One region of the Pandoraea sputorum genome, then DNA from elsewhere that is predicted to be linked to it. Evidence: predicted binding sites of a transcription regulator. Region 1 holds the regulator's gene; each other region holds the start of a gene.
What was found. Region 1 encodes FliA, which starts transcription of late flagellar genes. Its sites were predicted from a motif close to CTAAAGTTTNNNNNNNNNNNGCCGNTA; they were not measured.

Region 1 (10,894 bases):
CCGCCGTTCATCCTGGATCTGTTGTTCACGTTCAACATCGCCCTCGCGGTGATGGTGTTGCTGGTGTCCATGTACACGCAGAAGCCGCTCGACTTCGCGGCGTTCCCGAGCGTGTTGCTGTTCTCCACGTTGCTGCGTCTGTCGCTGAACGTGGCGTCCACGCGCGTGGTGTTGCTCGAAGGCCACACCGGCCCGGACGCTGCCGGTAAGGTGATCGAGGCGTTCGGCCACTTCCTGGTGGGCGGCAACTACGCCGTCGGTATCGTGGTGTTCATCATCCTCGTGGTCATCAACTTCATGGTGATCACGAAGGGCGCGGGGCGTATCGCGGAAGTGGGCGCGCGTTTTACCCTCGACGCCATGCCCGGTAAGCAGATGGCCATCGACGCCGACCTGAACGCCGGGCTGATCGGGGAAGAGGAAGCGCGCAACCGTCGTAAAGTGATTGCGCAGGAAGCCGACTTCTACGGTTCGATGGACGGCGCGTCCAAGTTCGTGCGCGGTGACGCGGTCGCTGGCCTGTTGATCATGCTGATCAACATCATCGGCGGGCTGATCGTCGGTGTGGTTCAGCACAATCTGGATCTCGCGACCGCCGCCAAGAACTACACGCTGCTGACCATCGGTGACGGTCTCGTCGCGCAGATCCCGGCACTGGTGATCTCGACGGCCGCCGGTGTGGTGGTCTCGCGAGTGGCGACGGATGAAGACGTTGGCCAGCAGGTCGTCTCGCAACTCTTCAACAACCCGCAGGTGCTGGGCATTACGGCCGCGATTCTGGGCTTGATGGGCCTGATTCCAGGCATGCCGCACTTTGCCTTCCTGCTGCTCGCGCTGGGTCTGGGCGCGCTGGCCCGCTGGCAGTTCCGCAAGGCGGCCGCTGCCAAGGTGCAGGCGACGCGTCCGACGCCGGTCGCCGCGACCGCAGCGCCCGAAGTGGCCGAAGCGTCGTGGGACGACGTGGCGCTGGTCGACCCGCTGGGGCTTGAAGTCGGCTATCGCCTGATCCCGCTCGTCGACCGCAATCAGGATGGCGAACTGCTCAAGCGTATCAAGGGCATCCGCAAGAAGTTCGCGCAGGAGATCGGTTTCCTCGCACCGGTGGTGCACATCCGCGACAATCTGGAGCTGCGTCCGAACCAGTACCGCATCACGCTCAAGGGCGTGATCATCGGCGAAGGCGAAGCGTACCCGGGCCAATTGCTGGCCATCGACCCGGGACAGGTCAGCGCACCGCTGCAAGGCACGCCGACGCGAGACCCCGCCTTCGGTCTGCCCGCCACGTGGATCGACGTCGGCCAACGCGATCAGGCGCAGGCGTACGGCTACACCGTGGTCGATGCCGGTACGGTCGTGGCGACCCACCTGAATCACCTGATCAACGCCCACGCCCACGAATTGCTGGGACGTCAGGAAGTGCAACAGCTTATCGAGCGCATCGGCAAGGACGCGCCGAAGCTCATCGAAGATCTGGTGCCCAAGACCATCGCCCTCACCACGCTGCAGAAGGTGTTGCAGAACCTGCTCGAAGAGCAGGTGCCGATTCGCGACATGCGCACCATCATCGATACCATCGCCGAGCATGGTGCACGTGTGCAGGATCCGTACGACCTCACGGCGCTGGTGCGACTGTCGCTGGGCCGCGCGATCACGCAGAGCGTGTTCCCGGGCAGTGGCGATCTGGAAGTGGTGGGGCTCGACGCCAATCTCGAACGAATTCTCACGCAGGCGTTGTCGGCCGGCGGTGGCACTGGCCTGGAGCCGGGCCTCGCCGATACGCTGCTGCGTGAAACCCAGGCCGCCGTGACGCGTCAGGAGCGTCAGGGTCTGCCGTCGGTATTGTTGGTTCAACATCCGCTGCGTTCGCTGCTCTCGCGCTTCCTGCGCCGCAGCCTGCCGCAGCTCAAGGTTTTGTCGTATGCGGAAGTGCCAGACACCCGTAACGTGAAAATGACGGCACTCATCGGAGGTCAAGCGTGAAGATTCGGAAATTCTTTGCGGGCACGTGCCGCGACGCACTGCGCCAGATTCGCGAGGAAATCGGACCCGACGCGGTCGTATTGTCCAATCGCTCGGTCGCCAACGGCGTCGAGATCGTGGCGTTGGCGGAAGAGGATCTGGACGCGCTCGCCGGCGGCGACATGCCGACGCATCGTCCGCGTCCCCGTCCTGCTGCACCGGCCCCGGCGCCCGTGGCGAGTCCTGCCGTCGCCGCGAACGACATCGCCGCGACGAGCGCTTTCGCGCAGTCGATGATGGGCGAGTTGCAAAGCATGCGCGGATTGCTCGAAGAGCAGGTCGCGGGTCTTGTGTGGAACGACAAGCAACGTCGTTCACCGGCGCAGGGCGAGATTCTGCGCACATTGCTCGCGGCGGGCTTCTCGGCGCAGCTCGGCCGTGCGCTGCTGGAGCATCTGCCGGAAGGCAGCGACCGCGAGAACGGTCTGGACTGGGTGAAGAATGCGCTCAAGCGCAATCTGCCCATCATGCCGAACGAAGACGAATTGATGGATCGCGGCGGCGTGTATGCGCTCATGGGGCCGACCGGCGTGGGCAAGACCACGACCACGGCCAAGCTCGCGGCGCGTTGCGTGATGCGTCATGGCGCGGAGAAGCTCGCACTGCTCACGACCGACAGTTATCGTATCGGCGGCCATGAGCAGTTGCGCATCTACGGCAAGATTCTGGGCGTGACGGTGCATGCGGTGAAGGACGCAACGGATCTGCGTCTGGCGCTGACCGAACTGCGCAACAAGCACATGGTGCTGATCGACACGGTTGGCATGAGCCAGCGCGATCGCACTGTACCGGAGCAGGTGGCGATGCTGTGCGGGGCGGAGACGCCGGTGCAGCGTCTGCTGTTGCTCAACGCCACGAGCCACGGCGACACGCTCAACGAAGTGGTGCACGCCTATCGCAGTGCGAGCGCCGAGGGCGGTGGCGATCTGGCGGGGTGTATTCTGACGAAACTCGACGAGACGACCAACCTGGGTTCGGTGCTCGACACGGTGATTCGTCACCGTCTGCCGGTGCATTACGTCTCGACGGGGCAGCGCGTACCGGAAAACCTGCACGTCGCGGACCGGCAATTTTTGATCGACACGGCGTTGTCTGCGCCGGTGACGGGGTCGCCGTTCGTGCCGTCCGAGGAAGATTTGCCGGCAGTGGTGCGCGGGGTCGATCCCAATTACAGCGGGCTGTTCGCACCCGCACAACCTTCAGGCGAGGCCTGCTTTGGTTAAACTCGTACTCGATCAAGCTGAAGGGCTGCGCCGACTGGTGGCGCGCCATACCACGCGCATCGTCGCGGTGGTAGGAAGTGCGCCTGAAGCCGGTCAGACGAGTGTTGCGTTGAATCTGGCCAGTGCGCTGGCTCATCACGGTCAGGATGTCGTGCTGGCCGACGAGAGCGGCCATGCAGCACCGGCGCTCGGTCTGCCATTGCGCGGTGACATCCACGATGTGCTGGCAGGGCGCATTTCGCCCGACGCGGTGCGTGTGCACACGCGCGACAACGTGGTGCTGGTGCCTGTGGCGCATCGTCATCCCGAGCGGATCGATCCGCAGCGTGCACTGCCGGTGCTGACCGTTGGCGAGCCGGACGTCGTGATCGTCGACTGCACGCATGCCGGTGGTGTGCTGAGCCCGTTGGCGGCGCATGCGCATGACGTGCTGGTGGTGCTCGGCTGTGAACCGGCGTCGATTACGGGCGCGTACTCGTGGATCAAACAGGCGCATTACGAATATGCGCTGGCGCAGTTCCGGGTGTTGGTGAACCGGGCGGAGGATATGGAGGCACGCGTCGTGTGCCGCAATCTGGCCACGACGGCGAGTCGTTATCTGGCGGTGTCGCTGGAGTTGGCCGGACATGTGCCGTCGGACCGTCAGGTCATGCGGGCGCGGCAATTAACGCGCACCGTGGTCGATGCGTTTCCGATGGCGCCGGCGGCGGTGGCTTATCGTCAGTTGGCGGCGCAGGTGATGCATTGGCCGTTGGCCATTCGGGATACGGGACCGGCGGCGTTGGGTGCCGGGATCGGTCAGGTGGGCGATTGCGGCGGCGATCGCGGTGCCGAGATGACGCATGGCGTGGGCGCGGTGAGCGCGCACACGGCCTGAGCGTCACGGCACGCGTCGAGAGGAAGCGGAGGGAAACATGTATACCGCGCGCGGGAAGGTCGACACGAACGACACGCTGACCCAATACGCGCCGTTGGTGCGCCGCCTGGCGCTGCAATTGATGGCGAAGCTGCCGGCAAGCGTGGAATTGGAAGATCTGATTCAGGCTGGCATGCTGGGGCTGCTCGATGCGGCGAACCGGTATCAGGAGACGCAGGGCGCGCAGTTCGAAACGTACGCGAGCCAGCGCATTCGCGGGGCGATGCTTGACGAGTTGCGCGAGCTGGACTGGGCATCGCGCGGCATTCGCAAGACGGCGCGCGAGATCGAGAAGGCGGTGCAGCGTCTGGAGCAGCGGCTGGGCCGGGGTCCGTCCGAGAGCGAGATTGCGGGCGAGATGTCGATCGGGCTGACCGAGTATCAGCAGATGCTGCAGGATGTGCACGGCTGCCAACTGATCTATTACGAAGACTTCGAAGCGGCAGACGAAGAGCCGTTCATCGACCGCATTTGCGCGGACCCGGGTGCGGATCCGCTGACGATGCTGCTCGACGAAGGTTTGCGCGGCGGCGTCGTGGACGCCATCGACCGTTTGCCCGAGCGCGAGAAGTTGCTGATGAGCCTGTACTACGAGCAGGGATTGAACCTGCGCGAAATCGGCGCCGTGCTCGAAGTCAGCGAGTCCCGCGTGTGTCAGTTGCACAGCCAGGCGATCTCGCGCTTGCGCGCGACGCTGCGTGAGAAGGCCTGGACTTCGGCGAATTGAACGACCAATAGATCTGCGTAAGAAAACCTCCTGAACAAAGCCCCCGGTGACGCGCAAGCGCCCCGGGGTTTTTTGTTTCCCGCAGGGCGACGCTATTGTGCACGCGGCCAGTAAAGTTCAACGGAAAATTCCCAAGCTCGCTACGAGCATAGCCGCGCTATTCTGCTGCTAACGGCTTAGCAAATCCCCCCGATGTCGAGGCGGCCGCGTACAACGTATTTCACCGGGGGGGATATGCGACTGGTTAACGTAGTAAAGCCCACACACATTTGTAACTTGGCGTGTACGTATTGCTATAACGACGACGTTCGCAAGCCTGTCATGGCCGCGGAGACTCTTGGAGTCACGATTCGAGAGACGCTCGAGTTGGCGAAGCAATATGAGAGCGTCGACGAAGTCGATTTCATTTGGCACGGCGGCGAGCCGTTAGTCGCAGGAAGGGAATTCTTCGAGAGCATCGTTTCATTCCAATCGGAATTCGCGAGCGGTGTCCGCTTTACGAATAGCGTTCAAACGAACGGCACCCTTATCGACTCCCGGTGGGCAGAGTTCTTCGCGAAAGAGGGGTTCAACGTGAGCCTTTCTCTCGACGGCCCCGAGGAGATCAACGACCGATTCCGTGTCTATCGTTCAGGTGCAGGATCGTTTGCCAAAACGTGGAAAGCCATTCAGGTCCTTAGGGCCGTTGGCCTCAATCCCGGCGTATGCATTGTCCTCAGTCGGGCCACGATTGATCGGACGCAAGAAATTTTGCGTTTTCTATCGGACAACCATCTCGGGTTTAACGTCATTCCATTGACCTTGTCAGGGTCGGCGCGCGACCACTACGACGAACTCAGCATCACCCCTCAGGAATACGCGCGCGCTTGAATTTCCATGTACGACGAGTGGATAGATGCCAAGGACGGCTATGTATACGGGCATGATTTCGTCGTTAAGACGCGGGCGATTCTCTATGGGAAGGCCGCGGACTGTATAGGGATGTCGAATTGTGCCGACTTCAACCTGTCGGTCGACCCAATTGGGGACGTCTATCCCTGCGCGTCATTGTCCGGCAACCCTGCTGCGAAGCTCGGGAACATTGGTGATGCGCCGCTTGTTGACATCGTGAACGATGAGCGTTCGACGACATTCCGAAATAGAGCCGTGGACCCTCAATGTGCCGAATGCAAATGGCAGCACGTATGTCACGGCGGATGTATGTCGAGAGCCTACAAATTCACGGGAAACATAAATTCGCGTGACTTCTATTGTCCCGGCCTGTTTGAGATTTACGAACATGTTGCTGGTCGGCTGGCGAAGCACTCCATCGCTCCCGGAACTCGGAACCCTTGGCACATGACCGACGGATTGGATCCTGCTCTGGTTCCCTTCAAACAGACCGCAACCAAAGAACCCCCCAAAGTTATTCCCATTCACTCGATTAGAGAGGGCTAAGTATGCATTCAAGAGCTTCGGATTCTGAGACTCCCGTATGGAATCAGGCGTTATTGGATTCATTTGGTGGTGACGCGCGAGCTTCATTCAAGCCCGGGCAGGCAATGCCGGATCGCTATCGAAATCAGGCCGATAGGGAAACCGCGTGTTCGTATCACTGGAACGGCAATGTCCACACATATCATTACTTCAAGGACGCCAGATAAACGCGATTCCTTTCGACGGACGATAGACGCCGGGGCGGCGATTCTCACCTGATGTCTAAGCGCGGACATGATCAACGTCTTCTGATGTTCGGTGTGGCGACATCTGCCGCATTGCATATCGCACTTTTTCTCTGGTTCTTATCCTGGGGAGGTACTTTAGCGAAGCGCGTACCGCCCCAGGCGCTTATCGTCACCTTCGTCGAAGTGCCTCATCTTTCGATTGAATCCGATACGAAGCCGTTGCAATCACCAGAACAGTCGCGCCTTGCGAGGAGGAAGTCAGCGAATGTGCCCTCGAAGGCACCGACGGTGGTTAGGCGTCCGCGAACAAATCTTTCAGCGATTGAGCGGACAGTTGTGCCGGAGCGAGAGGAAACGCCGTTAGGCGATTGGCGGCAGTCAGTCCAAAGCGCTGTCCGCTCGCAGCAGAACAAAAATGAAGTGGATATGACAACACGTGCCGTGAGAGATCAATCGAGCGTCGCTGACGAAAGAGTGATGGGGAAAAGTCACGTGATCACAAACTCCGTCGCTCAGGCGTTTGAGTCGGCGCTCGGGAAAGGTTGGGTGTCGGGGACTGTCTCTAGCGAGATGCGGCCAGATGGATCAAGAGTTGAGAGAATCCGGTCACCTCACGGGACCTATTGCGTTCGCATACCCAGCCAAGCTGCCGGTATCGACCCATTTGTGAAAAAAGAACGCCCGCTTATTGCCGTGAAATGTTGAACGACTTCGCCCCAGTCTCAGACACATCGAAATGATGGACTGCTGTTATGGATACCAGTACCAAATTAAGTAGTCGGCAGACGATGGTGAGCACGTCGGACTTTGCGCCGAGTTTCCGTCGATGTCGTGGCTGGACGTGTCGCCCGAACGCGCGCTCGGGCGAATCCAAGCGGCTGTAAGAAATGTCGTTTCGGATATGCAGGCGAGCGGCGAAGCCGTGCCTATGCCGCCGCTGACCTGAGGGCGATAAGTCGGCGTTAAGCCGTAACACTCCCCCCGCTTGAGCGCGGGGTGGTGCGGCCGTCGGGGCCGTAGAGCGGGGTGTTGTTGCCCGGGCCGTAGAGGACGTTCAGGGCTTGCTGGGTGTAAGTCAGGCGGGTGTTGATGAGCAGGCCGTTCGTGTCGTTGGCGCGCTTGGCCTCGGCGGCGGCGGCAAGCAGGGCCTTCCACGCTGCGTCGACCTTGGGGTCGGCGGCTGCGGCTGCCGTGGCGCCCGCTTCGTCAGGCGAGTAGCCCAACGCTTTCAACTGCGCATCGCGCTCACGACCGAGCGCGGACAGCTCCGCGACAGCGCGTGTCTTACGTTCAGTCAGATCCGGCAACGCGTCGAGCGTGCCGTTGACCAATGCCTGCTGTTCTTCCCCGAGCAATGTCGAAAACGTGCCGATCGCGGCAGTCTCAGCAGTCAGGGCGTTCAGCAGGGCGTCGGTGGTCATGACTTCGATTGCGCAGAGAGCAAATCGCGTGCGGTCGAGATCAGACCGTCCGCAATCTTGGAGGTATCAATAGCCAGCTGGCCGTTAGCGATCGCCGTCTTGATCGCCGCAACCTTCGCAACGTCGATGTCAGCGGTGCCGGTCGCTGCCAGCGCTTCCTGCAAGGCACGCATCTCCGACGACAAGGCGCTCGTGCTCACGCTCGCGCCACCAGCGCTCGCAGCAGGTGCCGCGCCAGCGTCGGTAGTCACAGCGCCGGCCGTCGTCCGATCCGTCGTCGCCTTGCTCGCGCCGACACCAGTCAGCGGATTGGCGGGTGGTTCGATTTTCATGTGCTTTCCCCAGAAACCTGCCTGTGTAACGGCATTATCCGCCATAACTTTAGGCAAGTAACATCCTGTTACCAGTTCAAGTGCCCGGGTGATTTCAGCGAATACTTAACGTAAGTGAGCGATTACTTCTAGTGCTTTCTTCTCACTTCTTACAGCGCAACTTCCACTTCGACGTTGCCATTTTTTCCCGACTTCACGGTGCCACTGACGACTTGTCCGGCACGCGTGCGGACCTGCACGGGATCGCCCGCGCTGGCTCGTGAGAGCACCTGACCTTCCGTGCTCACTTCAAAACCCGAACCCCGCGAGACCACGCGCACGGTTTGTCCCTGCTGGACGGCAATCGCGCTGCGCAGCAGGTCGGAGCGGATCGGTAGCCCCGAGGTAATGCGGTTCACGGCCACCGTGCCAACGATCTGACCGGCATCCGTCGCGACCGTGCGCGGCAGCAACGTGAGATCGCCCTGACGCGGCGACAGATCCGTCGGCCCGATGGTCTCGCCGGGATTGATCTGACGTGCGGCGACGAAATACGTCGCGTTGATGCTCACGCGCGCTTGCAGATACAGCGTCCACGGACGCTCCCCCGCACACCGCACGCCCACACTGGTCGTGCCCCAAAGGCGCGCACCCGGCGGCAGGAACGGCTCAAGCGCCGCGCATGCAGGCATGCGGTCCGAGACCGACTCGCCCACGGTGATGTTGACCTGGCCCGGCAAGCCGGTGGTCTGCTCACGCAGGAAGCGCTCGGCCGTCTGCCGGATCACCTGCGTGTTCTGGAATTGGGATGCCTGAGGTTGCGGCTGAGTTTGCACAGGCGCAGCCGTCGCAACCGGGGGCTGCTGGGTATAAGCGGACGCATTCGCCGTGGCGGTCGCGGGACGCACCATATTGGGCACGTTCGACGCGACACCGCCTGCGGCGGCATTGTTGCCGGGGATGACGATCGCGCTGGGTCCGAGCGTATTGCCGAGGTTCTGGGCGGCAGGGTCGGTGGCGACGCCGGGGTTCGCAATCGTCGCAGCCTGCACGGACGTCGCGAGTCCGGCCAGGCCGAGCGTCGCGAACATCGCGGCCATCAGGCCACGTCGTGCACTCGTAAGTATCTGAAAGTTCGGGGACATTTTTGCGGACGAGCGCTGGCCGGGCCGCTGCACGTCATGCGTGCGCGGGGCATTGGCGAGTGGGTCGCCGAATTTGCCTGCCATGCTCACTCTCCTTGCGGTCGTCGCCCGGCGCACCGATACATCACGACGATGCATCACGATTCCGTTGGCGTACGACGCTGAAACCCTTTCGACCTGCCTGAACAACGACTCAGGCGGCTCGCGCGTTGCGAAGCCGACGACACCGGGCAGTGTCCCTGTGCCTGGGGGGCGAACCCCGCCCGATGCCGTCAGGAAGCCATTCTAGAGATGTCGCGTCACGGGGCATGGCTCGAAATGGCGGTCAATCTCCTTCCTATTCCTCCGATTGAATCCCAGGGGGTACGCATACGATGCGAAGCATGCCAAAAGGTCGCTATTTTTTCCGGACCGGGCAGGACACCCCGTCTGCGCACTGCGCGATGGTCGCCAGTCGGCGCAGCAAACGACTGAGCAGGCCCCGGACGCAGCACGGGCAAGTTTCTTGAGCATTACCCAAGTACCTGGCATCAAGGCAAGCATCGGGCGAGACGAGATCATGGACAAACTGGACGCGGCATTGCGATTCTCCCAGCAGGCGCTGGCTATGCGCGCCTACCGTCAGGAGGTGATCTCGTCGAATATCGCCAACGCGGACACGCCGGGGTACAAGTCGCGCGACGTCGACTTCAATAACGCGTTGAGTCAGGCCGTCGAGCGCGGCGCGCAGCAGCAGCTCGCCACCGAGTCGAGCGTGTCGCTCTCGCGCACGTCCTCGCGCCACATCGCCGGGCGCGGTGTGACGACGGCACCGCCGATGGGCGGCCCGGAACTGCTCTACCGCGTGCCGTATCAGCAAAGCGTCGACGGCAACACCGTCGAACTCGATGCCGAGCGTGTGAACTTCGCCGACAACGCCGTGCACTATCAGACGGGCCTCACAGTCCTGAGCAGCCAGATCAAGACGATGCTGGCCGCCATCACCAGTCAAGGGTAAGCGCCATGCCACTCATGAGCATCTTCGACGTTGCCGGCTCGGCCATGACTGCGCAATCGCAGCGCATGAACGTGACGGCCAGCAACCTGGCCAACGCCGAATCGGTGACTGGCCCCGACGGCCAGCCGTACCGCGCCAAGCAGGTCGTGTTTCAGGTCAATCCGGTCACGGGCACCGATGTCGGCGGCGTGAAGGTCGCGGGTGTGGTGGAAGACCCGTCGCCGCTCAAGACCGTGTACGACCCGAAGAACCCGGCCGCGAATGCACAGGGCTACGTCACCATGCCCAACGTGAATCCGGTGGAAGAGATGGTCAACATGATCTCCGCTTCCCGCTCGTATCAAGCCAACGTCGAAGCGCTCAACACCGCCAAGACACTCATGCTCAAAACCCTCACGGTCGGCCAGTAAGGGGCCGCGCGGAGACCAGAAGAAATGGCCAGCATCAATACGTCGAACGCCGCGAATTTTT
Region 2 (10,894 bases), 1.9 Mb from region 1:
GCAGCGATTTGCTGGCGAGCGCGTGCGTCTTGTCGTTTGAGTTGCACGAGCGTATCGACGGTGCCGTCGCTCATCATGCGTTGCGCGGCGGCGAAGGCGTAGCCCGACGCGGTCCATCCCCCTGAGCGCACGGCGGCCATCACGCTGTCCCGCAGTCGCGGTGGCGTCACGAGAAATCCCAGATTAAGCCCCGGCGCGACCTTCTTCGACAGACTGTCGACCACGATGCAATGGTCGGGCGCATCTGCGGCAAGCGGCATTGCGTCGTCGAGAAAGCCATAGACATTGTCTTCGATCACCGTGATGTTCAGTTTTTCGACGATGCGCAGCAGCTCGGCGCGCCGCATCGAAGGCATCGTCATTCCCAGCGGACTTTGAATCGTCGGCTGAAGGTAGATCGCCGAGAGATTGCCCTCACGATGCGCGCGCTGCACCGCCTCGGGACGCACGCCGGACTCATCCATCGCCAGCGGCACCAATGCGATGCCCAATCGCGCCGCAATGCCTTTGATAAACGGATAAGTGAGCATCTCGACGCCGCAGCGTGCGCCCGGTGGCACGACGGCGGCGAGTGCTGCGGCGATGCTTTGCCGTCCGGCACCGGTGAAGACGAGTTGATCCGGGGATGGCGTCCACGGTCCTGTCGCGAGAAAGGCCGCCGCGGTGTTACGCACGGCAGACGTGCCGTGACTGGTGGCAGGACGCAACGCCAGTTCGAGGTCGAGCGGCCGCTCCAGCCCGGCGAGACTCTTCGCGATTAATGCCGATTGCACCGGGAGAATCGGGAAATTGAACTCCAGATCGATGCGAACACCGCGCGGCTCGCCCGGTGCCGCGACCCCCCGTTTTGCTTCGCCGGATACATACGTTCCCCGGCCGACCTCGCCGACGACCAGGCCGCGCCGGAGCAATTCGGCGTAAACGCGGCTTGCCGTCGAAGCAGCAATGCCGTGCAGATCGGCAAAGTCGCGCTGCGGCGGGAGCCGGTCGCCGGGCCTGAGCACACCCTGCGCAATGTCCGTCGCAATCTGGTCGGCAAGCGTCAGATATTCAGCCTTCGTCATATATTGCACCGAGAACAATGTTTTAATTGCACCGAATTTAACATCGGAGCATTCTGATTGCACCTGTCCCCGGCGATAACCTTCGCGCCGCAGGTTTGGTCATTTTGGAGAGACTCCGTGTTTGCCATGCTGTGTTTCCTCGCGCGCTGCGCGGCTTTGTCGACGTTGCCGAAGACGGGTGCGTCGACGTTACTGCGGAGGGCATGATGGCGTTGTCCTCGTTCGTTCCGGAACTGACGCTTGCAACCGTCGTCGTGGCGTTCGTCGCCGTGTTCCTGATTTCGTTTATGAAGGGTGCCTTCGGCGGTGGCTTCTCTATCGTCGGCATTCCGCTTCTGTCGTGTGTGATGGACCCGGTGAGCGCGGGTGGCTTGCTCGCGCCATTGTTTATCGCGATGGATCTGTTTGCACTGCGCTATTGGAAGCCGTCGACGTGGTCGCGCCCCGACCTGGCGCGGCTGGTGCCCGGGTTGCTCGCGGGGATTGCGATGGGCTACTTACTGTTCCGGGTGCTTGACCATCGCGCCATCTCCATCGTGATGGCGCTTATCACATTGGCGTTCGTGGGGCTCTGGCTGATCACGGGTGCGAAGCAGGTGGTGCGCGAACGGTCGACGCCGAAGGCGATTACGGCTGGCGTGGCGTCTGGGGTGACGACGATGGTTGCGCACTCCGGTGGACCGCCGCTTGCGATGTATCTGCTGCCGCTGGGTCTGAGCAAGGAGGTGTATGCCGGAACCACCAGCCTGTTCTTCACCGTCGGCAATGCGACGAAAGCGGTGCCGTGGCTCCTGCTGGTTCGTCCGACACAGTCGGTTTGGGCGCTCATGGGGATTTGCCTCTTCGCCATTCCTGTGGGCGTGTTCTCGGGCTGGCGATTGCACGCGCGTCTGGATCAACGTCAGATTTACCGGGCTTGCTACGCACTGCTGGTCGTCACGGCGGTCAAGCTGCTGTGGGACGGCATCTCCGGCTATCTTGTTTGAATCTCATGGCAGCGATGCGAGGGACGGAATGTAGGTGGGATGTCAGGAATTAAAGTGTTTCGTGAAATATGCCGTAATACTTTCGAATCCTTACTTTCTTTCATTTCCCCCATTCCACGGAGACCCCTCGCTCCATGACGACCATTATTCCGACCAAGGGCAACGCGACGTCCAGCATGCTCGAGATCTGGCAGTCGCATATCCAGCAACAGCAGGCGGATAAGGCGCAGGCGGCAGCCAGGACGGCAGCCGCGACGGGCACCGTCAATCAGGCGGCCTCGACGAAGTCGGCCGGTGCAGACGACGCGGCCCAACCGACCGTCGCCAACACCGATGCCACGTCCACCGACGCCGCCGAGAACAACGGCGTGAGCCGTCTGGGCGACAAAACGCTGGTGGACCTGCGCTCAGTCAACCAAAGCGCCAAGCAGCAGGGGCAGGCAATGAGCGAGACGGACGGCGCGGGTTCCGGCAACGAGATCGTTTCGCAGACCATCAAGAAGCTGAAGGAAATGCTCGCGAAGGTGATGAAGCAACTGGATGCCGTGCGCGCGAACGACCGTCTCCCGCCCGAAGACAAGCTGCAGCAAATGAACCTGCTGTCCTCTCAGGCCATGTCGATTCAGGCACAGATCCTCGCGCTGATGGGCCCGGCCAAGCCCACCGGCAACAACGTCAACACGACCGCCTGAAAAACGGATCGCCGCTTTCGTTGGCCTGATCGCTGTGCATCGTCCCGCTGTACATCTTCGCGCTATACATCGTCCTTATCGCAGTAATGCGCCGCGCGGATCGATTGCTGCAAAACGTGCAACGATCCGCGCGCCCGAAGCGCGCTAAAATTCTGCTCTCGCTTAATTCATCTCCGAGGCCCGGCTGACCGCTGCGCCTCGTCCCCGTGCCGCATGAAGCAAGACAAGACGCTCACCGCCCTGCTATGGATTGTCGCGGCGGGCTTTTTCATGCAGGCGCTCGATACGACCATCGTCAATACGGCGCTGCCTGCCATGGCCGCGAGTCTTGGCGAGAACCCGCTGCGCATGCAGCCGGTGGTCGTCTCCTACTCGCTTACGATGGCCATGCTGACGCCCGCGTCGGGATGGCTGGCCGACCGCTTCGGCACGCGACGCGTGTACTTCGTGGCGATTCTGCTGTTCGTGCTCGGCTCGATTGCCTGTGCGATGGCGCACACGCTGCCGCAACTCGTGGTCGCGCGAGTGCTGCAAGGCGCGGGCGGCTCGATGCTGCTGCCCATCGGACGTCTTGCCGTGCTGCGCACATTCCCGGCCGGGGAGTATCTGGCGGCGCTCGCCTTTGTGTCGATTGCGGGGCAGGTCGGCCCGATGATCGGTCCGGTGCTGGGCGGCTGGCTGGTGCAGGTGGCGTCGTGGCACTGGATCTTCCTCATCAATGTGCCCATCGGCCTGATCGGTAGCCTCGCCGTGCGTCATTACCTGCCGCGTCCCACGAAGGACGAAGTCATCGATACCGGTTTCGACTGGTGTGGGTTCGCCTTGCTGTCGGTGGCGATGGTGTCGTTCACGCTCGCGTTGGATCATCCGTTCTCGGAGGCCGGATGGGCGCCGTCTGCTGTCCTCGCGCTGCTTTGCGTTGCGACGACGCTCGGTTACTGGCCGTACGCCCGCCGTCGCGCTGCGCCGTTGTTCCCGCTGGAACTGTTCGAGACACGCAGCTTCAGTCTCGGCTTGCTGGGCAATCTGGTCGCGCGCATCGGCAGCAGTGCCGTGCCGTTCCTGTTGCCGCTGCTGCTTCAGGTGGCGATGGGTTACAGCCCGCTGGCTTCCGGGTTGATGATGCTGCCGGTGGCCCTCGCGGGGATTGTCGTCAAGCGTATGGTCACGCCGCTCGTGGTGCGCTTCGGCTATACGCGTTTTCTGATGGTGAATACGGCGGTCGTGGGCGGCTCGATTGCGAGCTTCGCGCTGTTCGGGCCGGGCTGGCCGATCTGGCTGGGGCTCGCGCAACTGGCGGTGTTCGGCGGGGCGAATTCGATGCAGTTCGCGGCCATGAACAGTGTGACGCTGAAGGATCTCGGCACGCGTCGCGCGAGTGCGGGCAACGGGCTGTTCTCGATGGCGCAGATGCTTGCCCTCGGGCTGGGCGTGACCATCGGCGGCCAGTTGCTGGCGCTGTTCGGCCATCTGGCCGGGCAGGCAGGTGAGATGGGGGTGGGCGGCACCGTCGCTGGCTTTCGCATGACGTTCGTGTGCGTCGGACTGATTACGCTGGCCTCGGCGCTCGTGTTCCGTCGCGTCGAGGATCCTGCGGCGGGACCATCGCACGACGGTGGTCAGACGCAGACCGCGTCTGCCACCGATCTCAAGCGCTGAGCGTCAAGCCGCCACATCACGCTGGCGGATACTCAGCCGCGACTTACTTCTTCACCAGCGCGCACTTCGAATCGGCCAGCGGGGCGAACGCCTTGTCGGCCGGAATCGTCTCCAGAATCTTGTACAGATCCCATTCCGATTTCGATTCGGCGGGCGTCTTCACCTGCACCAGCAGCATGTCGTGCACGAGCTTGCCGTCGGCGCGAATCTGGCCGTTGCGAATCACCGGGTCGTCGATCTTCATCGACTTGAGCTTGGCCATTACGGCGTCCGCTTCGTCGGTGCCTGCCGCCTGAACCGCCTTCAGATAATTGAGCACCGCCGAATACACGGCGGCCTGCATCATCGTCGGCATCTTCTTGTGCTGCGCGTAGAAGCGTTGCGCAAAGGCGCGCGAGCGGTCGTCCTGATCCCAATAGAAGCCGTTCGTGAGGATCATGCCCTGCGCGTTCTTCAGGCCCATGCCGTGGATTTCGGTGATGAGCGAGAGCAGCGGCGTGAATACCTGTTTGCCGCCCTGAATGATGTTGAACTGCGAGGCCTGTTTGACGGTGTTGAGCGTGTCGGTGCCGGAATTGGCCAGCGCGATCACCTGCGCGCCGGACGTCTGGGCGCGCAGCAGATAGGACGACAGGTCCGGCGAGTTCACCGGATGCTTCACCGAGCCGACGACCTTGCCGCCCTGACGCGTCAGGATCTCGCTCGCGTCTTTCTCCAGCGCCTGCCCGAACGCGTAGTCGGCGGTGATGAAGTACCACGACTTCAGTCCGCGACGCAGTAAGGCTTGCGAGGTCGAGTTCGCGAGCGCATACGTGTCGTACATCCACTGCACGCTATGTGCCGTGCATTGCTCGTTGCTGATGGCGGATGACCCCGCACCGGTCACGAGCGCGATCTTCTTCTTTTCGTCGGCAATCCGGTCGACGGCCAGCGCCACGTTCGAGAACGTGAGGTCGGTGATCATGTCGACTTTGCCCCGGTCGTACCATTCGCGGGCGATGGTCGCGCCGGTGTCCGTCTTGCCCTGCGAGTCGGCGGACACCAGTTCGATGGGCGCGCCGAGGACTTTGCGATCGTGCGAGAAGTCGTCGATGGCCATGGTGGCGGCGAGCACGCTGCCCTTGCCCGCGTTGTCGCTCGACACGCCCGAGAGGTCGGTGAGCACGCCGATCTTCACGACGCCGTCGGAGATCGTGGCGGCCTGCACCGGGGAGGAAAGGGCAATAAGGGATCCAACGGCAAACGACGCGGCGACGGCAATCGTACGGCGCAAGTGACCGCTAAGGCCGGTAATGCTGGGCATGGCTTGTCTCCAATGTTCGAGTTATGACGACCCGCCGCCGCCCATCTCTGCCGGAGGACGTGTGCGGCGGGTCTCGAACATCTTAAACATCACGTAATCGATTGCGCAATCCGTAATGATCGGTATCTATGCGTAATTTTTGCTGTCGGACGCGGTCATCCGCGAATTGCCGCAGAATGCCGACTGTGCAAGCGGGTGTGCGTGTTGCACAACTACAACCCACGGGGGCGACAAATGGTTGATTGGTCTGCTGTTGTGACGGTCTTTTGTGTCTACGTGGCTGCGGTTGTCATCCCCGGGCCAAACTTCGTCGCTATCACCCACAAGGCGGTCACCGGCAGGCGCCGCGATGCGCTCGCGCTCGTTGCTGGCATCGTGACGGTCAATCTGTTCTGGGCGACGTGCGCCATGTTGGGTCTTAGCGCGGTGTTCGCGGTTTTCCCGTGGCTCGCTGTCGGCGTCAGGCTGGTTGGCGCGGCCTACCTGGTCTGGTTCGGGGTGCGGCTCATCATGTCGGCGCGGGCGACTCCTTCGACTGAGCGTCATCCACCGAAGTCGCCTCTGTTTCGCGGTGCGTTCCTGCAAGGTATCGCGACCAATATCGCTAACCCGAAGTCCATCGCCTTTTATGCGGCGGTGTTTTCTTCGGCGGTGCCCACCCACGTGTCCACGCTGACGTTCTTCGCCATGCTGGCAACGGTCGGTGCGTCGGCGACGAGTTGGTACGGGGCCGTCGCGCTCGTGCTGTCGCACGCGTCGATTGCAACCGCGTATCGCCGCGCCAAGGCGTGGATCGATCTGACCTGTGGCGGGCTCATGATCGCGCTGGGCATCCGGCAGGCATTTCGTTAATCAAATACCCGGTGCCGGTTGCGTTCGGGCTTAGTTCTGGCAGCGGGGCGTCGTGCCCTGTGCGCTGGTGGCGATGGCGTTGCCGATGCCGTCGGCCAGACGGTCAACGAGCTTACGCTGTGCCGCGACGACGTCGGCGATGCCCGACGCAGCGGGCTCCGTCCCCGAGAAGCGGCACGTCAGCACGATATCGCCCGGCACTTTTCGCACGCTCCAGACGGCCGTGAGCGCCGCTTGTTCGCCCGGCGTCGATTCGAACCGTTGGACGGACGTCGACACGCGATAGACCGCAAGCCCGTCGGCGCGCGGCAAGCCATAGACGTCCATCGCGCCCAGACGTTGCGTCAGGTCGCGGGAGATCGTCGACGTCAGCTCGGTCTTGAGCGGGGCAGCCCAGCGGGATTCCTCGAGAATGTCGACGCGTCCGCCACCACGGGTGACGACGATCTGCGGCCGGTCGACCTGTTCGGGCACGGCCACGGGCGACACCTCCAAAGCGTACGGCGTTGCCGGCGCTGCTGCGCCCGTGGTGGCGTTCGCGGCGGTGCCACCTGCCCCGGCACCCGCGTCAGTGAGCGTATAGAACGTGGACGACGGCGAGGCACAGCCAGCAAGCGCCAGCGCGAGGGCTGCCACAGCGGCGAGTCCTGCTTTCCGGGCTATCGCGGGCAGGACCGCAATGTCGCCGTCCATCGGTATTGCACGCTGGCGCGGGCTACGGGTCATGTCGGTCGGCCTCGTCATGGTTGCGGGTCCTTCGGTTTGCCGCGCAGCAGCGCTTCGGGATGTTGCTGCAAGTAGTCGGCGAGGGTATTGAGGGAGCGCAGCGTCTTCGTCAGTTCCTGCATGGCCTGACGGACGTCCTGCTGCACCGGCGCGTCTTCGGAGAGCGTGCGCTCGGCCGCACCGAAGCTCTTCTTCGCTTCGCCCAGCGTGGCCTTGGCTTCCGGCGCGATCTCGCCGTCGAGCTGACGGAACAGCCCTTGTGCGCTATCCATCGTCTTGTCGAGCTTGCGCAGCGTCGAGTCCAGATTCTGTCCGATGCTGTCGAACGGAATCTTGTCGAGCTTGCTGGCAATATCGGCAATCTGAAGCTGCAACTGGTCGAGCGTGTTGGGGACCGTCGGCATGGCCAGCATGTCGTCGACCATCTCGGCCTTGGCGGGCTTCGCGTTCGGGAAGAAGTCGAGCGCCACGTACAGCTGGCCGGTCAGCAGATTGCCGGTGCGCAACTGGCCGCGCAGGCCGCGCTGCACAAGTGCGTCGAGAATCCGGTGACTGTTCAGTTCCGTCGGTGGCACGCTGTTCTTCGGATCGCGACGGCGCAGGCGATCCGGGTAGACATCGACGGTCACCGGCATGTTGATCTGCTTGGTAGCCTGATCGAACTCCACGCCGATCGACGTCACTTCACCCAGCGTGATACCCCGGAAGTCGACCGGCGCACCGACGACCAGCCCGCGCAGCGACTGCTGGAAGCGGAACACGACCCGCACCGGGTGCGTGTCGGGAGCCTTCATGGCGGTGGCTTCGTCGGCGGCCAGACGGAATTCCTGCCCGGCCTTGGCCATGACGCCAGCGCCCGAGTCGTTCGGGGCCTGGAAGGCGATGCCGCCGATGACGACCGACGCGAGCGACTGCGTATTGACCTGGAATCCGCTCGAATCGAGTCGCAAATCGATGCCGCTGGCGTGCCAGAAGCGTGTATTGGACCCGACGTACTGGTCGTAGGGGGCCTGCACGAATACGCGCAGCGTCACGCCCTTGCCGTCCGAATCGAGCGCGAACGCTTCGACCTGACCGACCTGAATGCGGCGATAGTAAATCGGCGAGCCGATGTCGAGCGAGCCGATATCGCTGGCGTGTAGCACGAACTGCTTGCCCGGCTGGCCGCTTGAGACGACCGGCGGCACCTCCAATCCGACAAAGTGGCTCGCCGAGTCCTTGGCCTTACCTGCGTCAGCACCGATGTAGGCGCCGGAGAGGAGCGTCGACAGACCGGAGACGCTGCCACCGGCCACACGTGGGCGCACGACCCACCAGCGCGAATCCTTCACGGCGAACTTCTTCGCGTTCTTGGTGAGATCGACGGTGACGCGCACATGCGAGAGGTCTTCCGACAGTTCGATGCTCTTGACCGTGCCGATATCGACTTCCTTGTACTTGACCTTGGTCTTGCCCGCTTCGAGTCCCTCGGCCGACTTGAAGTCGATGGTCACGCTCGGCCCGCGCTCGATGAGCACTTTAGCCACCAGCGACAGCCCGATCACGGCGGCGACCAGCGGAATCAGCCAGACGAGCGAGGGCGCCCAGCGCTTGCGCGGTTCGATAGCCGGGGTCGGCAGATTGTCTGCCCCGGGTGGTGGCACGGCTTTCGGGTCTTGCGAGTCTTTCGGGTCAGTCATGATCGTCCTGTTCGGTATCGTCGTCGCGGATCTGATCCCAGATCAGGCGAGGGTCGAACTGCATGGAGGCCACCATCGTGAGCACGACCACGGAGCCGAAAGCCACGATGCCCGGACCGGCCTGAATCACGGCCAGCGACTGAATGTTCACGAGCGCCACCATCAGCGCGACGACGAAGACGTCGAGCATGGACCAGCGTCCAATGAACTCGACCATGTGATACAGCTTGGTGCGTTGGTGCGGTTTCCAGCGGGTGCCGCGCTGCGCGGTAAAGCACAGCAGCGATAGGGCAATGAGCTTGAGCATCGGGACGAGAATGCTCGCTGTGAAGACGACGATGGCCAGATCGTACTCGCCGCTCGTCCAGAAATAGATCACGCCGCTCATGATCGTGTCGCTGGAGTTTCCTAGCAGCGAGCGCGTCTGCATCATGGGCAGAACATTGGCGGGAATGTACAGGATCGCCGCCGCGATGAGCAAGGCCCAGGTGCGCGTGAGGCTGTCGACCTTGCGCTGATGAAGCACCGTGCCGCATCGCGGGCAACGCTCCTTTTCGACGGTTTGCACTTCGCGCGACAGACGCCCGCAGACGTGGCAGGCGACCAGTCCCGCCGCTTTGGCCGAGAGGTATTTCATCGCGTCACCGTCCGGGCGTCGGTGGCCTTTTGCGCCTTCAGCGCTTCCACCGCCGGGTCAGGCGTGCGGTCGATCACGATCCACAGATTGCGCAGATCGTACGACAGCACCAGCGCGAGCAACATCGTCAGCGCGCCGAAGGCCCACAGTGCAATGCCCGGCAGCACGCTCGCCATGGCCGAGAGTTTGACCAGCGAAACCAGTACCCCGAGCATGAACACCTCGATCATGCCCCAGGGGCGGCAAAACTCGATGGCGCGCATCACCTGAAACACCGCATAGGGCCGTCGGCCAAGCGAGAGCGGTGTGACCAAATGGATCAGCGCGAGCAGTTGCGACAGGGGAAACAGTACGGTCGTGGCGAACACGAGCAGCGCGACGAGCCACATGCCCTCGCGATACAGCGCCCACGCGGCACCCACGAGTGTCGTCTCGGTATAGATGCCCTGCACCTCGATCTCGACGATGGGGAACGCGTTGGCGATGGCGAACACGATCAGGCACGTCAGGGTGAGCGCAAGCACGCGCGACAGACGCAGGTCGGGGGAGCGGTAAAGAACCGAGTGGCAACGCACGCAGCGAGCGGTCTCGCTCGGCGGCAGGTCCATGCGACGGTGGAGCGTGTCGCAGTTCGGACATGCGATCAGGTTCGTCACGTCATCTTCAGGGGGCAATGTGTCCATTACCGGGGACGGTGACCAGAGTGACGCTCAGAATACCAAAATGTCAAGGAAGTTCCCATGAAATCAGCCGCGATGGCGCTCAACGCAATATGCGGCATGGTTTGTGCTAAGTCACGGAAATCATTACTTGTTTGCTCTATACTCAACACACTCCCGCAAAGTTACCCAAAATTTGAGGAGAATTCCCCCATGCTTAATATGTCCAGGCGCCAGTTCCTCAAAGTGAGTGGCGCAACGCTGGCAGGGTCCAGCCTGGCAATGCTCGGGTTCGCGCCCGACGCGGCGCTGGCGGAAGTCCGTCAGTTCAAGCTCGCGCGAGCGACCGAGACCCGTAATACCTGTCCGTACTGTTCTGTGGCCTGCGGGTTGCTCATGTACAGCTACGGCGACGGTGCGAAGAATGCTAAGAAGAGCATCTTTCACATCGAAGGCGATCCCGACCACCCGGTCAACCGCGGCACGTTGTGCCCGAAGGGCGCCAGTCTCATCGACTTCATCCACAGCCCGAACCGTCTCACGCATCCGGAGTACCGCAAGCCGGGGTCCGACAAGTGGGAACGCATTTCGTGGGACGACGCGCTCGATCGCATCGCCAAGCTGATGAAGGCCGACC
Region 3 (10,894 bases), 2.8 Mb from region 1:
CCAACTGGCCGATCTGCCGCAGCGCGAGCGGGATATTCTCGACGGCTATGCCGCTGGCATGAACGCGTGGATCGCGCAGATCCGCGCGAAGCCGGACCAGCGCATGCCCAGGCAATTCAACGACTTCGGTTTCCAGCCGACGAACTGGGACGCGTTCGACGTCGCCATGGTCTTCGTGGGGACGATGGCGAATCGCTTCTCCGATGCGACGAGCGAGATCGACAACCTTGCGTTGGTCACCGCACTCAAGGACAAGTACGGTGCGCAGAAGGGTATGGCGTTGTTCAACGAGCTGAAGTGGATCGTCAATCCGGATGCGCCGTCGACGGTACCCGCGTCGGACGGCGTCTATCCGGTGAAGGTCGGCCCGGCGACCGGCGCGGCCATGCAACCCCTCGCACGCTACGACGGACCGGCGCCGATGTTCGCGCGACTGGCACGCGGCAACGACGGCGGGCTTCTGCATGAGGACACAGAAACCAATGCCGCGACGATGCTCGCGCAATTTGCCGAGTCGGGCCAGCCGGGTCTCGCCGGTTTCCCCACGACGAGCAATATGTGGATCGTCGGCAAGGGCAAAGCACGCGACGCTCGCGCAATCATGCTCAACGGCCCGCAGTTCGGCTGGTTTGCACCGGCCTACACCTATGGCATCGGCCTGCATGGCGCGGGCTTCGATCTCGTCGGCAATACGCCGTTCGGCTACCCCTGCATTCTGTTCGGTCATAACGGCAAGGTGTCCTGGGGCTCGACGGCGGGCTTCGGCGACGACATCGACATCTATGCGGAGAAGCTCGACCCGGCCAATCCGAACCGCTACTTCCACAACGGTCAGTGGCACGACATGGAAAAGCGCGTCGATATCATCAAGGTGAAGGGCGGGGCGCCGGTCGTGCAGGAGGTGTATCGGACCGTGCATGGCATCGTGATGCAACGCGACGCTAAGCAGCCGATTGCCTACGCCAAGGCGCGCGCGTGGGATGGCCTCGAAGTGCAGTCGCTGCTCGCGTGGACGCATCAGGCGCAGGCGCAGGACTGGAAGTCGTGGACGGCGCAGGCCGCGCGTCACGCGTTGACCATTAACTGGTACTACGCCGACGTGTCCGGCAATATCGGCTACGTCCACACGGGCGCTTATCCGGCGCGTCAGCCTGGCCATGATCCGCGTCTGCCGGTGCCGGGTACCGGCGAGTGGGACTGGAAGGGACTGCTGCCGTTTTCCACCAACCCGAAGGTCTACAACCCGAAGCAGGGCTGGATCGCCAACTGGAACAATTCGCCACAGAAGGGGTACCCGGCGAGCGATTTGTTTGCGTTCCTGTGGGGCGGCGCGGACCGCGTGGTCGAGATCGACAAACGGATCGAAGCGCACGACAAGCTCGGTGTCGACGAGATGTGGCAGATCCTCAAGGATACGAGTGCGGTGGACGTCAATCGTCGTCACTTCCTGCCGTTCATCGAACGCGCGACGGCGAACCTCCCGGCCAGCGACGCACGCCGTCAACTCGCTATGCAACTGACCGCATGGAATGGCCTGAGTCGTGATGAGAAGCACACGGGGCATTACGACACAGCAGGTCCGGCCGTCATGGACGCGTGGCTGAGCGCCATGCTCAAGCGTACGCTCGGTCAGGTCGTTCCCGCGCCGTACGACAAGTGGTTCCTGGCAAGCGGTTACGCCGCCCCGCAGGACGGCCCGACGGGGTCGCTCAATATCGGCAACGGCAGCAAGGTGTTGTACGAGGCGCTGCGCGGTGACAAGGCAAGCGTGCCGCAAACGTTCGATATCTTCGACGGCAAGCGTCAGGACGACGTCATTCTGGCGGCGCTGGACGACACCATCGCGTCGCTCAAGACGAAGCTTGGCCCCGACATGGCCACGTGGCGCGCGCCCACCGTGCCGCTGACGTTCCGCGCCAACAACTTCTTCGGCGTGCCGCAGGCCAACGCGAACGAAGCGGTGCGCACGCCCGTCTACATGAACCGGGGCACGGAGAACGATCTGATCGTGTTCGGACCGAAGGATAGCGCCGCGAAGGTCGAAGCGTTCGACGTCGTCGCACCGGGACAGAGCGGCTTCATCGCGCCGGACGGCACTCGCTCGCCGCACTATGCGGATCAGGTGGAGATGTACACGTCGTTCGGCCGGAAGCCCCTGTGGCACGACACGGCGGACGTGAACCGGGCGGCAAAGTCGGTGGAGCGACTGCGTATCGAGCGGGTGTCAGACAGTGAATAAGTCGCACTAAGCCGTCAGGCCAACCCCGTCGCACCGGCGATCACGCACAACGCGACGACCGCCAGCGGCGGGGTTTTCCACCGGACCAGTAGCACGAAGGCAACGATGGCGAGCGCGACATCGGCAGCGCTGTGAACGGCGCTGGTCCACACCGGCGAATACAATGCCGATGCCAGAATCCCCACGACCGCGGCATTGATGCCCGCGAGCATGGCTGCTGTTGACGGACGAGTCCGAAGCGTCTGCCAATGCGGGAGCGCTGCGATCACCAGCAGCAGTCCCGGAAGGAATACGCCGAGCGTGGCGAGTGTCGCGCCTAGCCACGAATGGGACGGTGCGCCCGCCATCCACCCGAGATACGACGCGAAAGTAAACAACGGGCCGGGCACGGCCTGCGCCGCGCCGTAGCCAGCGAGAAAGTCGTTCGCCGACACCCATCCTGTCGTGACTGTCTGCGCCTGAAGCAGCGGTAACACGACGTGGCCGCCGCCGAAGACCAGCGCGCCCGAGCGGTAGAAGCCGTCAAAGATGGCGATGGCCCGGCCGTTCGTCCACTGATGCACGAGTGGCAGGCCAACCAGCAGTGCGGCGAAGAGCACGAGAGACGCCACGCTCGCCGTGTGAGAAATGTGGAATCGCAGTGTCGGTACGTCGGGAGATGCCGGGGTGGCGTTCGATGTGCGAAGCAGCCCGTAGCCGAGCGCCGCGCCGAAAACGATCACGATGAGCTGCGCGAAGACCGTCGTCGTCAGTGCAAGGACCGCAATCGCCGCCAGCGCGATACCCGCTCGCCGTACGTCGGCGCATAGCCGTCGTGCCATGTCCCAGACGGCTTGCGCCACGACAGCCACCGCTACCAGCTTCAGACCGTGCAGAACGCCGTCGCCGACCGTGCCACCGAGATGTGGCGCGAGTACGGAGAACAAGAGCAACAGGCACACCGACGGCAGCGTAAAACCGCACCATGCCGCAAGACCGCCGAGCCATCCGGCGCGCAGCAACCCGATGGAAAAGCCGACCTGACTGCTCGCTGGACCGGGCAGGAACTGACACAAGCCGACCAGATCGACGAAGCTTGCGTCGTCAAGCCACCGGCGTCGCGTGACGAATTCGCGGCGAAAGTAACCGATGTGTGCGACGGGACCGCCGAAGCTGGTCAGCCCAAGCACGAGGAACGCGCGGAGTACGTCGAGTGCAGCACGCGGTCCGGTGGCCGTGGTCGAAGGCGGTGTGAGGTCGGACGAAGACGGTTCGGGCACGGCGGGTTCGGGAGATAGTGTCGATGTCACGACGGTAGCACGTCCGGATGTCACGCGGCCACGCGGCGAGATGTGCTGCCGGTCGCGGTGGTTTGTCACAGGTCTCCCAATCGTGCAATGCGGTTGGGGCAATCGTCTATTCCCGAACAGTTCGCGGTTCGTTTCAGCAATCGTGTGGAGCCTCGGCGCGATAGCGTTTGTTTCCGTGTCGCGAGCGGCGATCTGTCGTGCCTTCGCACGGCGGCCGCTGGCGGCCCGACGCCCAGGAGAGACGTTCCATGACTCGCATGCATCCATCGATGCCACACCATGCCCATCGGCCAAACGCCCATAAGCGCGATGCGCCACCGCGCAGGCGTTGCCATGCCCTCGCGGACGACTGGGGCGCGGGGCGCGCATTGCCTCGCAGACCGCTGCACAACAGCGCACGGGCGCAGCGCGGCGAAGTGGGATCGTCACGTGCGCCAGGAGAGGACGTGCGCAGCCAGGCGGCGAGCGCTGCGTTTGCGCTGACATTTCTGGCGCTCGCGAGTGTCGCGAGTGTCGCCAACGCAGCTGCGGCCGACGTGCCACGAGGTCCTTTCACCGGTTTGCGTGCGAGGGGGAGGCGTCAGACGGTGCTCCCCGTCGTCAGCACGCACCCCCCTGCGACGTTGGCGCAGTCACAGGCCATCGCAGGTATTCGCACACTGCTGAAGTTTCGTCCGGCACCTGACGAAAACGGGAACGTCGCATCCCAGTGTTTGCCGTCACCGAGAACATCGGCGATTGGCATTTCGCCACCCGCTGCCGATAGCGAAGCTGCGCTTCGCATGGGACTATCCGCCTATCGCGAGGACCTGCAGCGAGTCGTCGTCGCCATGATCCGTGATTCCGTCGCTGCCGCCCCCCTGAAACGCGCGAGGCGTTCGCGAACGCCGAGGTGCTGCGCCCTCGGTACATGACGCTACGTGTTACCCACAAAGGAACGAAGGGCTGGCCGCCGCCCAGCATCTACTTCGCGCCGTCCGGTATCACGCTTAACCTACGCGACGAACAGGGTCGCTGGCGACCGTTCGCACTCACGCTCGCCGCTCAGGCGCCCGCACTCGTCGTGCCGCTGCCGACTTGCCGGGGGCAGAGTCCGGCCGACGCGGAATGTATCAAGCGAACACTGGGACCGTTGTTCTGGGGGGATCGTTGGGCATCGATTGCCGAGAAGATCGACGACACCGACACGGTACGGTTCGTATCGATGCGTGCCGGTGCGACGGTGTCGCCGGGATGGCCGTCGCCCGACACACCTGTGCTTGAATCGCCCGATATGGAGGAGGTCGCCGAAATCCTTCTGGAGACGCTGATTCGCGGCGAACCGTCGAATGAAAGGCTCGGGTCGCGTCTCCGGCGAAGTGCGATGAACGACGTTGGCGGGGCGCGGACACTGGCGACGCGATTGCGCGCCTCCGGTCTCGAGTGCCTCGCTGCCGTGATCGGTGCAGGCACGTTCGACAACGATGCCATGGCTTTGCTGCGGCACCTCTGGCCTTCGGGGCCCGTACAGGTTTCCGATGTTGTCGCTTTGCCGCAGCCTCCCGCGCCGGCGACGTTCCCGCACGAGTCGTTCAGCGGCCCGCTCGGACGCGGCGTGCAGTGGGTCTTGCCCCCGAACGTGTACGTCGAGTATCGGCCCGACCTCACGCAAAACGGGGTGAAGGTCTTCGACGTCGACGGCACGCTATATGGCGCAACCGTCGCCCGCACGCGCAAGCACGCTTCCGACCTGCGTCCGTTAGACCAGATGCGCAACGAACTCGGACCGCTCGCGTTGTGCCGCATTTCGCGCGGCGTCGGCATCGATGTCGACGGTATGTGTCTGGAGTGCCACACTGAACCGGACGGCGAGGTGTCCGTCACCGAGCAGGGGGCAACGATCACACAGCATCAGGTGCTGGAGGCTTCTCCGCTGGCACGTCTGCGCGTCGCGGTGTATTCGCAGCCGTTCGAATCCGAGGACGGACGTCGGCAGTTCTTCGCTTTCGGACGTCTGGGTGAATTCGACGCGCAGGGCGTGCCACGGGTGACGTCGAACTCTCCACTGGTACCAGGTGAAGTCTACGCACGAGAGCTGGAGGGCGAACTCGGCTACTTTGAGCAGGCCACGACGGCAGGCCCCATGGGGGGACGCCGCGTTCGTCTCACGCTCGGGAACATGCATGTCGCTGCGCCCTTCGGCACGTATCGCGACCGTCACGAGGTGTTGCACGGCGTGGTGCAGTTGTCGCGCGAGGTCTACTACCGGTTCGCGTTGCCCGGCGGGAATGTGGGAGAGGCGGGCGGGATACCCCGGCGCGTGCGTTTGCAGTATCGCCACGCGGGGAACCGCGATATCCGTGAGTACTGGATCGCACAGCATCATCGTGCGGCGGCGGAGAACGCCAGTGTTCTGCCAACGATCTCGTACGGGGAGGCGCGCACGTTACTGCAACTGTATCTGCGCATGTGGGAGCAGGCGCCATCGCCGTCCGAGGTGTGGCACGGCCTGGAGGACATTGCGCTGTCCGTCGCCGAGGCCCGCGAAGCGGTCGGGCAGCTCACGCACGCCATCGAGTGGCATGTGGCGTCAGCGCGAGGTGCGAATAATGGCGACGGTGGAGACGCTGATGAAGTGGACGGTCCGCGCGTGCGCTCAGCGCCCGAGGTCGATCCGGCGTTGCTTCCGATGTTCAACCGGCTCTGGTCGCATTGGCAGCGTTATCCCGGTCAGGCGGACGCTTTCATCGGTGCAGTGGCGCGCGACTTCGTATCGCGCCCGACACCACTGGCGGTATGGTCGCAACTGCCGTTCACCGGCGACGTGCAAACGACGCGCGATGTACTCGCACTATTCGAGGAAGTCTTCCCCGGTATGCCAGATCTTCAATCGGTGGTGTCGGGCAAGGCTCGGGCTGCTCGTGACGTCGACAACCGAATGCGTCACGTGTCGACGAACGCCAATATCGCGCTCGCCGAAGTCACACTCGCAGACGGCACGCGAACGATCTACTATTGCCTCTCCGGACTCCAGCGGCGTGTGCTGCCGACGAACGCTCCGACGGTGCGATTCGTCGATGCCGGGCGCGCTTATCTCGAACGAGAGAACAACGTCATCACACAGCAAGGCGAGGACCCGCTAGCACGAGCGCAGGCGCACCCGACCGAGCCACCCGAGTTGCGGTTTGTCGTCGCCGACGCCAACCTGCCGACGTATCACGCAGCGTCAGGCACGGCCAAGTCGCGCACGCTCGACACCGAGCGCCTGATTCTGGCTCAGATCTATGCGGACCATCCGGCTGGCGAGAACGTCGTGCGCTCGATCGTGATGTGCTCGCGTATGCCATTCTGCGACTCCTGCGCGGTCAACCTGGCGATGGTGCCCTACCACTATCCCGATGCGGCGCTGCGCTTCTACTACGTCGCATCCGGGCCGCTTACCCGCACACCGTCAGAGAACGCACTAGCCCTCACGCAGGCCCCGGTGACCGGGTTGCCGCGGGACCGGGCAGTTGCTCACGCGCCCGACAGTCACGTGCATTCGACCCTCTAAGCGGGACGTCTACGGATTTTTCCCCTATATTGACCGCTCGCGCTGCACATTACAGCGCCTCGCAACGCCTGATGCTTTCCCGGGGCGTCAGCTTGTGCTGCGGCCCGCTTGCATGACATCTGCATCACGTCTGCATCGGACGGCGATATCTCAGCTATTTCTGCAATAAGGAACGAAGAACGCATGACGGCGCCAGAGGCTTCCCCGCGCAAACCCGCCATCGGACTCGGCAGTGCCGCCCGTGACCTGTATCGCGCACTGTGGCGACATGCGCAGGGCGTACGTATGCATCTGCTGGGCGCAGCGGGGTTGCTCTCGGCGGCACAACTGCTCCGGCTGACCATGCCGTGGCTTGCCGCGCAGGCCATCAATGCGCTTCAGCAGGGCGATATGACGGTCGCGGGACGCTGGATCGTCTACCTCGTCGGCATCTATCTCCTGTCGTGGTTGTTGCATGGCCCGGGGCGAATTCTTGAGCGCAATGTCGGCGTCCGGGTGCGCTTGCGTCTGGCCGATCAGTTGTATGCACGCATTGCGGTTGCGCCGCTGGCGTGGCGAGACGGACGACATTCTGGCGAGTTGCAGCATCGCGTCGTGCAATCCAGTCGCGCATTGTCGGACTTCGCCCAGAATCAGTTCGGATATCTGCAAAGCGTATTCAATTTCGTCGGCCCGCTGGTCGCGCTGGCGCTGTTGTCGCGTACCAGCGGTGCGATCGCCGTGACCGGGTATGTCGTCATCGCCATCATCATCCTTCGATTCGACCGCGTGCTGATGCAACTCGCACGTGCCGAGAACGATGCCGAGCGTCGCTATGCAGCGGCGCTGCTCGATTTTGTCGGCAACGCGGGCACGGTGATCGGTCTGCGCTTGCAGGCGGCATCGCGCAAGCTGCTCGGACATCGGATGGACGCCGTGATGGTGCCGCTGCGACGAACGGTGACGGTCAACGAAGGCAAGTGGTTCGCCGTCGACATCCTCGGCATGGGGTTGACCTGGATTCTCGTCGTGGTCTACGTGTTGCAGTCGCGCGTACCGGGACAGGCCGTGATGCTCGGCACGGTGTTCATGATCTACCAGTACGCACAGCAGGCGGCGACGGTGGTCGGTGCGATGGCGTCGAACTTCCAGAGCTTCGCGCGGATGCACACGGACTACGGCAGCGCCGAGCCGATCTGGGACGCCCCGAGCGATCCGGATGCCGCCGTCCCGGCGGTCATCGCCGACGCGCCGTGGCGCACGCTGACGTTGCGTAACGTCTCGTGGAATTATGCCGATGATGCGCGCGGCGGGTTGCGCGGCGTCGACCTCACGCTTCGGCGCGGGTCGCGCGTAGCGCTCATCGGTCCGAGCGGCGGTGGCAAAAGCACGTTGCTGCGAACGCTTGCCGGTCTGTACCTTCCGCAACACGGCGAACTGCTACGCGACGGCAACGCCACCGACTGGTCGGATCTGCGCACATTGGCGACGCTGATTCCCCAGGAAACCGAAGTGTTTGAAGCCAGCGTTGAAGAGAACCTGACGTTCGGTGAACCGGCTGACGCACAAGCGCTCCAGACAGCTGTGCATGCGGGCGTATTCGACGACGTGCTGCAACATCTCCCGGACGGCCTGTCGAGCACGCTCAACGAGCGCGGTAGCAATCTTTCCGGTGGTCAACGCCAACGGCTTGCGCTGTCGCGCGGTGCGTTGGCGGCGCAGGGCAGTTCGCTGTTGCTGCTCGACGAACCGACGAGCGCGCTCGATCCGTTGGCCGAAGGGCGCGTGTTCGACCGCATGTACGACGCGTTTCCGACGGCATGCATCGTGGCGTCCGTGCACCGGCCGAGTCTGCTGAGCCGCTTCGACACCATCGTGGTCATGGAAAGCGGTCGTGTTGTAGACGCGGGGCCAAGAGACGAAGTGCTCGCCCGGCGAACGTGATCCGGTGGCGTTGCCCCTTTTTGTCGCTTACATCCCCGGCGGAAGTCCACCCTCGTGTACACGCCGCCAACGCGTGAACATGACCTGTGGGGCAACGTCAAACCGTCGCCGGTCGTCCCGAGCGAGCGCCAGGACATCTCAACTCGCTCGAAATGCACAGCCCACCGGTCCAATAGCCGGTGGGCTGTTTGCCTTGGAAGACTGCCCAATTCATTACGAATTTTCACGAGCGCGCTATTCGCTACGCGCTTGTGCTACAGTTCCGCAGCAAAAAATCAAAAGCCAACATTCCGGGCGGTGCAAAAACGCTCAGGAATCCAGATCGTCGTGTTTCGCTATGCGACACGATGTAAGAAATTTTGCGACACGCCAGTTCCAGTAGTCGAAAGTGCTGTACCGAATCAGATTTTGCAACCGCATTGCGAAAGGGTATCGGGGACCATGATTAACGCTGCTGTGGGCCACCTTGCGGGGCGGCTCAACGAACACTTAAAACAAACGTATACGCTCGACGGCGACATCGTGACGATGTCCGGTCTGGTCGAGGTGAGCGGTCAGGCTGTCGCCAACACCAGCAACCGTCTGGTCGTGATGCTCACACACATCGAGCGCGACTCCGGCCCGGTTCGCAAGGGCATTCCGGGCGACGCGGGGGCATCGAGCCTGTCGCTCGGCGTGGCACCGCTGTATCTCAATCTCTATGTCATGGTGGCGGCTAATTTCTCGGGTGGTCACTACGAGGATTCGCTCAAGCTGATCTCTGCGGCCATCGCATTCTTCCAGCGCAATCCTGTATTCGATCATCGCTCGTCGCCGTCGCTCGATCCGCGTATCGACCGGCTGATGCTCGAGATCGAGAATCTGGATATCCGTGAACTCAGCAACCTCTGGACGATGCTCGGTGGCAAGTATCTGCCTTCCGTGTTGTACAAGGTTCGCCTGATGGCGCCGGATACCGGCGACATTACCGGCACCGTGCCGACCGTGCGTGCGCCGGTCCCCGCGATTAGTCACTGAGCGGAATCGAGGGCATGCTCACGTCTGCTTCCACGCCGGTGGTGCCGGGCTATACACGCCTGTTTTCCATCGACGTCACCCACGCCTACTGGACGATGCCGCACCTATGGCTTCGCCATGAGGCTACGTCGGACACCGCCGAGTGGGTGCGCCGCCGCGACCTGCTCGTGCGTGCGCATCGTCAGGGCGTGGCGGTTTTCTGCGCGGCCGAGCGTCGAGACCTTCTGCTCGACGGCGTCCGACGCGGGGATGCCGTGGCGACGTTCAAGTGGTACGCGCAGGACACCGCATTTTCCCTTTACACGTCACCGACACGCCCGGCTGCGCAGCTCGGGGCGTCTGTGTGCTTCGTCACCAGCGTAGCGAGCGTGCCCGTCGATGGACAGACGTCGGCACGTCGGCTGCATGCGCAACCTTACATCGACGCCAGCGATGTCGTACCCGTCGATTCGCCATTGCTCGCGCCATATCTCGAACGCGCCGATCGCGTGAGTGCGCCGGTGCTGATCGTGCAAATCGACCTCGCCGATCAGGTGGCGGGCAGCGAGCCGGGGGGCATCGACTATGTGGCGAATTTCGGCGCGCGTGAGAGTTGCTGGCGCTATTACTACGTGTGCGCGGATGCAGAGGAAGCCGCCGATGGCGCGCACGCGCTGAACATCGTCGATCTGGACGAAAAGGTGAGTTTTGTCACGGCAGGCCGCGAGGCACGTCCGGGCGGACGTCACGCCGTGATCTTCGAGAGTGAGCAAGCAATTGCAATGCAGCAGCAATACCCGCAGCGATTTCAGTTGCGGGAACGGGGCCGGTCGGGTGAACGCGTGTTGATCCGGAGACTGCCCAATGCCGACATCGGCAGCCTGACGCAGAAGACGCCGAAGGTGCACAAACCGC

Region 2: a site for FliA is predicted at 2,100-2,126, ahead of NA29_RS16360 (FlxA-like family protein). Genes of this name have one in related genera too.
Region 3: a site for FliA is predicted at 9,238-9,264, ahead of NA29_RS11700 (Pvc16 family protein). Genes of this name have one in related genera too.

Annotation. Positions count from the first base shown of each region.
Region 1 covers NZ_CP010431.2:5,619,956-5,630,849, reverse strand. The annotation lists gene flhA (flagellar biosynthesis protein FlhA) at 1-1,980, shown strand, start outside; gene flhF (flagellar biosynthesis GTPase FlhF) at 1,977-3,242, shown strand; gene NA29_RS24960 (MinD/ParA family ATP-binding protein) at 3,235-4,119, shown strand; gene NA29_RS24955 (RNA polymerase sigma factor FliA) at 4,157-4,885, shown strand; gene NA29_RS24950 (radical SAM protein) at 5,078-5,755, shown strand; gene NA29_RS24945 (SPASM domain-containing protein) at 5,762-6,322, shown strand; gene dynB (dynobactin A family peptide antibiotic) at 6,325-6,528, shown strand; gene NA29_RS24940 (flagella synthesis protein FlgN) at 7,512-7,970, opposite strand; gene flgM (flagellar biosynthesis anti-sigma factor FlgM) at 7,967-8,302, opposite strand; gene flgA (flagellar basal body P-ring formation chaperone FlgA) at 8,452-9,510, opposite strand; gene flgB (flagellar basal body rod protein FlgB) at 9,983-10,423, shown strand; gene flgC (flagellar basal body rod protein FlgC) at 10,429-10,833, shown strand; gene flgD (flagellar hook assembly protein FlgD) at 10,858-10,894, shown strand, end outside.
Region 2 covers NZ_CP010431.2:3,695,673-3,706,566, reverse strand. The annotation lists gene NA29_RS16370 (aminotransferase-like domain-containing protein) at 1-1,064, opposite strand, end outside; gene NA29_RS16365 (sulfite exporter TauE/SafE family protein) at 1,268-2,050, shown strand; gene NA29_RS16360 (FlxA-like family protein) at 2,185-2,742, shown strand; gene mdtD (multidrug transporter subunit MdtD) at 2,956-4,401, shown strand; gene NA29_RS16350 (ABC transporter substrate-binding protein) at 4,445-5,704, opposite strand; gene NA29_RS16345 (LysE family translocator) at 5,939-6,556, shown strand; gene NA29_RS16340 (PqiC family protein) at 6,587-7,300, opposite strand; gene NA29_RS16335 (PqiB family protein) at 7,297-8,961, opposite strand; gene NA29_RS16330 (paraquat-inducible protein A) at 8,954-9,598, opposite strand; gene NA29_RS16325 (paraquat-inducible protein A) at 9,595-10,254, opposite strand; partial or broken gene fdnG (formate dehydrogenase-N subunit alpha) at 10,471-10,894, shown strand, end outside.
Region 3 covers NZ_CP010431.2:2,639,548-2,650,441, forward strand. The annotation lists gene NA29_RS11680 (penicillin acylase family protein) at 1-2,239, shown strand, start outside; gene chrA (chromate efflux transporter) at 2,254-3,498, opposite strand; gene NA29_RS11690 (deaminase domain-containing protein) at 4,439-7,060, shown strand; gene NA29_RS11695 (ABC transporter ATP-binding protein) at 7,244-8,983, shown strand; gene NA29_RS11700 (Pvc16 family protein) at 9,425-10,000, shown strand; gene NA29_RS11705 (hypothetical protein) at 10,015-10,894, shown strand, end outside.